2 linked regions of the Alloacidobacterium dinghuense genome follow. The protein of the gene in region 2 interacts with the protein of the main gene of each other region in a pairwise test. Links are inferred from orthologs where the notes say so. Each region holds a gene or a part of one and is shown on either strand. Other genes may lie near its edges. The genes, in order: obgE and rplL.

Region 1 (3,340 bases), 540 kb from region 2 along the record:
GAAACGTAGCGCGATCTGCCTCCGGAAAAAGCTCCGGAGCCACAGCATCGACGCAGAACTCATGCTGCAAGTGCAGATCGGTAATCGCAAGATTATGCGAATGCACATGCTCGCAAGCCTCAATGGCCCGCGTAGCATTGCCAATCACCTGACCATATTTAAGAATCGCCTCGCCCGCGGCAATCGCTCTGAGCGCGATCTTATGCCCCATGGGAACAGGCGTCTTCGCCGCAATACCAAACTCCGAAAGAACCGCACCCGGGCTCAGCGAAACCCTAGCGACAGCGACGTTATCAGCCGCATGCAGCCGAATCAGCGAAGACTTTGTCGTAGATATCGTGTGTAGACCCGTCGGCAATGTGCCACCCAAACCACGCAATCAATACTTTACCCCACCCTAAGTTTTGTCATCCTGAGCGGAGCGCAAAGCGCGCAGTCGAAGGACCCGCACCGGAGGTGCGCCTTTTGCCTTGCGAAGCAAGGCCGCAGTTTGCATCGAACTGCACAAAAATGGGTGCATCATCCTTCGCGTAGCGCAGGGTGGGAAAGCAACTCCTTCACACATCGATATATTTGTCATCCTGAGCGAAGCGAAGGATCTACAGTTCGGCGTCGATTGGCAAGAGATGAGAGCGGTAGCGCTCAGCACTGACGGCTGGAGCTATGGTGAATCGTCGTCGACGAGCTTGGCGGGCTTTTCTGAAATCAGATTGAGCTTTTCGCCGTCCCACACATACCACCGATCGGCCGAATTCTCTTCATTAAGGCTTCCGATGATATGCATGGCTCTGCTATCTCTGTGGTATATCAGCCGCTCGCCAATCTCGCGAACTTGAGACACGCTGGCAGGAAAGATATAGACCTTGCCCGTTATTGCATCAATGATGGCGAATTCGAGGCATGCTGATCCACAGCCCCACACCGCCACAGCGTAATGATCAGCAAAGACAGGACCCTGTGCTGCTCCCTCCCGAATCCGAGTTCTGAATCGGCGTGCCCCTGGGCTCGCTAACACCGGCTGCGCGGGTTTGCCGGAAAAAGTCGACGCTACAGAATATTGCGAAAAGAAATCTTCATCAGCTTGATGCGTTTGTTGCGCGATCGAATTTACAGTCGAGAGAATTGAAATGATTACTGTGCAGCTAAACGAATAGAACACCTACGAGCCCCGAGCCTAAGTGTATCGTGCCTAGTCTAGGTCGAAGGCGCCACCAACTCCGTCTCTCTCAACTCCCGAACCCGATCCCCAATCGCATACTTCAACGCATCCACACCCAACCCCGTCACCGCCGAAATCGCAAAGAACGCCAGCTTCTTCCGCTTGGCCATCGTCTGCAACTTCTTCAGCTTCTCCGGATTCGCCACATCGGCCTTCGACGCGACCACGATCATCGGCTTCTCATCGAGGCCATGCCCAAAGCTCTTCAGTTCGCCAAGGATGACCTTGAAGTCCTCCACCGGATCAGGCCGCCCGCTGGAATCCGACACATCGACCAGATGCACCAGCAGCCGCGTGCGCTCAATGTGCCGCAGAAACTGCACGCCCAACCCCGCGCCCAGATGCGCGCCCTCGATCAGCCCCGGAATATCGGCGACCACATAGCTCTCCTCATGCGGAGCTTCGCCAATCGAGACGACACCCAGATTCGGCTCGAGCGTCGTAAAAGGATAATCGGCAATCTTCGGCTTCGCCGCCGAGAGCCTCGAGATCAGCGTCGACTTGCCCACATTCGGATATCCAACCAGACCGACATCGGCGAGCAGCTTCAGCTCCAGCCGGTAACGCTTCTCCTCACCCGCGCGCCCCAATTCATGCTCACGCGGAGCCTGATGCGTCGACGTGGCAAAGTGCTGGTTGCCGCGTCCGCCGCGTCCGCCGCGCGCAACCACAATGCGCTCGTCAGGACGAGCAAAATCGTGCACCAGCTCGCCCGTCTCATCGTCAAACAGAGCCGTGCCCACCGGAACCTTCAGCACAGTGCCTTCGCCATCGCGCCCTGTGCAGTTTGATCCCTCGCCGTGTCGCCCGCGCTCTGCCTTGTGCTCGGGATTAAATCGAAAATGCACCAGCGTGTTATGCCGCTGGCTCGACTCCATCACCACGTCGCCGCCGCGTCCGCCATCGCCGCCCGAAGGCCCGCCGCGCGGCACAAATTTTTCGCGACGGAAGGCCACGCATCCGTTACCACCGTCACCGGCTTTCACCAGGATTCTTGCTTCATCAATAAACATTTCTATTATTTAGTCTATCGAATCGCGTAAGCTCGCATCACGATACCCAACATTGAACAGTAGGACGGGCAGGAGCGCCGGACAAAATACCGGCGCCCGGATAGCGGCCTGTGCCTGCGACCCCGGTGGCTTCGGGGGCTTTGCTGCGTTGCCTTGGAGATCAAGTGTTGAAGCTACGCATCGCGCTGCTGTGCGCATTGCTCCTCGTGTCCTGCTGCCGGACCGTTGCTCAATCGACCACTGGCGGAGCCATCGCCGGAACCATTCTCGACGCAGAAGGCCGAGCCATCCCGAACGCGCAAGTCGCGCTCCGCAACCCCGCCACCGGATTTGAGCGCAACGCAAAGACCAGCGAAGCAGGCGGCTTCTATTTTGAAGAACTCACGCCGGGAACCTACACGCTCATGGCCGGCGCAGACGGCTTCGCGCCGCTGGTCGAGCAATCCATCACCGTTGAAATAGGCCGCCTCACCCACATCGTCCCCCGGCTCGCCGTCGGTACGGCACAGGAAACGGTCAGCGTAAACGCCTCGCCACAGATCGATACGACATCCGCAGCCGTTACACAGAACATCAACCAGACTGAAGTCGACGAGCTCCCCACCAACAGCCGCCGCTGGTCCAATTTCGCTCTGCTCGCGCCCGGCGTTACGCCCGACCAGAACGGTTACGGTCTGCTCAGCTTCCGCGGCATCAGCGTGCTGCTCAACAACAACACCATCGACGGGGCCGACAACAATCAGGCCTTCTTCTCAGAAGAACGAGGCCGCACCCGCATCGGCTACTCCACCACGCAGGCCGCCGTGCGCGAATTCCAGGTCAACACCTCCAACTACTCCGCCGAATACGGACGCGCCGCCGGAGGTGTCGTCAACACCGTCACCAAGAGCGGCGGCAACGAGGTCCACGGTCAGCTCTTTTTCTACGACCGCGACAACAACTGGGGCGCGACCAACCCATTCACCACTCTAACCTCGCGCACCAGCACGGGCGACTTCGTCACCACACCCTTCAAGCCATCAGACGTTCGCAAACAATGGGGATTGAGCGCAGGCGGCCCCATCCGCAAAGACAAGCTCTTCTGGTTCCTCGCCTACGATCAATTCCG
Region 2 (2,741 bases):
CAGCGAAAGGCAAGTATATCAAGGGCATCACGCTTAGCTCGACGATGGGCCCTGGTATCTCGCTCGACCACTCGATTGCGGATCAGGCAGCAAAGGCTTAAGCAGATTTTCAAGGATTTCCGGCCAGCTTGCATGAGCGCAATGCGCCGCAGGCGGTGGCCAGTAAGGATTTAGAACAATGCCATTTACGAGAGCAAAGAAGGCAGAGAAGGTTTCGCAGCTGGCGCACGAGCTTGAGGGCTCGACCAGCGCGATTATCGGCACCTTTGCCAAGTTGACCGTCGCGCAGGATTTTGAGCTGCGCAAGACCGTTCGCGCCTCAGGCGGCCGCTACCGCGTGCTTAAGAACAAGCTCGCTGCGCGCGCTTCGAAAGGTACACAGATTGAAGCGGCTCTGCAGGGCCTGAAGGGTGTATCGTCCGTCGCATACACCAGCGGCGACCCGGTCGCGCTGGCCAAGGCACTTTCGACCTGGGTAACTGACAACGCGGAGTTCACCTTTAAGCTCGGCATCATCGACGGCAAAGTGATTACCGTCGAAGAGGTCAAGCAGCTGGCGACCATGCCGGGCAAGGAAGAGATCTTCTCGAAGCTGCTCTTCCTCATCAACGCTCCGGCACAACGTCTGGCCACTGTCATCAACGCGACGGGCCGCGACCTGGCTGTAGTGATCAATCAGGCGGTCGAGCAAAACAAGTTTTCAGGCGCGCAGGCTTCGGCAGCGCAGCCATCCCCGGCGGTGGAGCTGGCTGCAGCGGTTGAGCAAGCCCCGGCAGTGGAGCAGGCTCAGGCAGAACAGCCAGCGGTAGAATCCACTGCGCCAGTGGAGTCGGCTCCAGCGGCCGAACCGGCTGCGCCGGAAGTTTCAGGCGGAGAAGCAGCCGCCAGCGAGTAGCGGAACGCTATTCGCCAAGGGTTGAGAAGTTACAGCCGCAAGCAGGCTTGAGGGGTGCTGGTCTGGGCACAACGGAAACCTCAAGGCGGGCAAGCGGCGACCGGAGCGGCGACGTTTCGGATGGCAAAACAAAATTTAGTTTTACGTGGAGAACATGATGGCGGATTTGCAGCAGTTGGAAGATCAGATTGTCGGGCTTAGCCTGCTGGACGCAGCGGCCCTGGTAAAGAAGCTCGAAGAGCGTCTTGGCGTTTCGGCGGCAGCGGCGGCTCCGGTCGTCGTGGCCGGTGCGGCGGCAGGTGCGGCAGCTCCTGCGGCAGTTGAGCAGACTGAGTTCACCGTTATCCTCAAGGATGCCGGAGCGAACAAGATCAACACTATCAAGGCTGTACGCGAAGTCACCTCGCTGGGTCTGAAGGAAGCCAAGGACTTGGTCGACGGAGCTCCGAAGCCTCTGAAGGAGAACATCAGCAAGGAAGATGCCGAGGCCATCAAGAAGAAGTTCGAAGGCGTCGCGACCATCGAAGTCAAGTAAGCCAACTTGTCAATAAGGCAAGTTGCATGCCAAAGCGGAACGCGCTATGATAACTGTTGCGCGTTCCGTTTGGCTTTCTTTTGTGCAACGAGCCTGACTTTGGGGCGCGACTTTTGCGTAGTTCCTTTTGCGGCTTTGCTATAAGCCGTGGCAAGTCAAATGGTTATACCCGTTTGATGATGGGGTGAACGCAAGGAAAGCTTACCGGCACATTAAGATTGTCGGCATATCTGTGGGCATGCGGCGGACTCGCAGATGTGAAAACTTGGGATCGGCTGTAGGGCGGCATACACGCAGTTGCGAAGCGGCGGGAAACGAACATTCTGTTTATAACAAGTGCACAATCCGGTTGTGGCGCTCGTAAGACATCTTGTCTCTACGAGCGATTGGCATTTGTATCGTCTTTTACTTCTCCGCGCTTTAGCCTCCCACGCTCTACCCTGACAACCCGCATGATGCTGCACTAGCAGCGGTTTTGTCCAGCACTTCGCTCTGACGTTTGTTTTGTACCGCGAGGTTGTCTGGTTTGGCAAGACCGGAGATGTGGAAAGCTCTCCGGAAGTGTTCATCCTGCGCGTTCCGTTTTGGCCCGCAGGTCATTTCTTCAAAGAAACACCATGCTGCCTCTGGGCGAGGACGGAGACGGCAGGATAGAAATCCCTCGGCATGTTGCGTGACTCGGACAGCATGTCATCCACCTCGCGTTTTACGAGCCCAGGAGTGAAGCATGTCAAGCGAGAACCGCGCACTACGCAGCCGTCTCGATTTTTCAAAAATTCCTACATCCATTCAAATCCCTAACCTGATCGAAGTGCAGCGGCGTTCCTACGAGCGTTTCCTGCAGATGGACAAGCTGCCCACCGAGCGCGAAGACAACGGATTGCAATCGGTTTTCACCTCGGTTTTCCCGATTACTGATTTTCGTAATATCTCGCAGCTTGATTTCGTCGACTTCTCGATTGGTAACTGGGAGTGCAAGTGCGGACACCTGAAGGGCCTGCATCACCTGCGTACCGCCTGCGTCAATTGCGGCGCCATGGTTATCACCGACCCATTCCATCCCGGCGATGTGCTCTGCCACAAGTGCGGCACCTACAACAAGAACACGCCTGATTTCTGCAACAAGTGCGGCGACCCTGTAGGCTTGCAGCTCAAGTACGATCAGGCGGAGTGCGAGGAGCGTGGCATGACTTACTCTGCTCCGCTCAAGGTCACCGTGCGCCTCACGATTTACGACAAGGATGCAGAGACCGGCGCCAAGACCATCCGCGACATCAAGGAGCAGGAAGTCTTCTTCGGCGACATTCCGCT

The links.
Region 1: the proteins of rplL (region 2) and obgE interact in binary tests that used the Escherichia coli proteins (3 or more experiments, as listed by UniProt). The link is inferred for Alloacidobacterium dinghuense from one-to-one orthologs.

Annotation. Positions count from the first base shown.
Region 1 is NZ_CP060394.1:4,862,803-4,866,142, forward strand. The notes cover bases 214-3,040. They hold obgE (GTPase ObgE), read right to left. Parts: upstream 2,233-3,040; coding sequence 1,195-2,232; downstream 214-1,194. Other genes in these bases: H7849_RS20270 (UxaA family hydrolase), read right to left, coding at 214-358; H7849_RS27150 (hypothetical protein), read right to left, coding at 662-784; H7849_RS20280 (TonB-dependent receptor), read left to right, coding at 2,397-3,040. In the rest of the region: more of H7849_RS20270, read right to left, coding at 1-213; more of H7849_RS20280, read left to right, coding at 3,041-3,340. UniProt on the Escherichia coli protein: An essential GTPase which binds GTP, GDP and possibly (p)ppGpp with moderate affinity, with high nucleotide exchange rates and a fairly low GTP hydrolysis rate.
Region 2 is NZ_CP060394.1:5,398,208-5,400,948, forward strand. It holds rplL (50S ribosomal protein L7/L12), read left to right. Parts: upstream 1-1,052; coding sequence 1,053-1,430; downstream 1,431-2,741. Other genes in the region: rplA (50S ribosomal protein L1), read left to right, coding at 1-101; rplJ (50S ribosomal protein L10), read left to right, coding at 179-895; rpoB (DNA-directed RNA polymerase subunit beta), read left to right, coding at 2,158-2,741. UniProt on the Escherichia coli protein: The binding site for several of the GTPase factors involved in protein synthesis (IF-2, EF-Tu, EF-G and RF3). Is thus essential for accurate translation.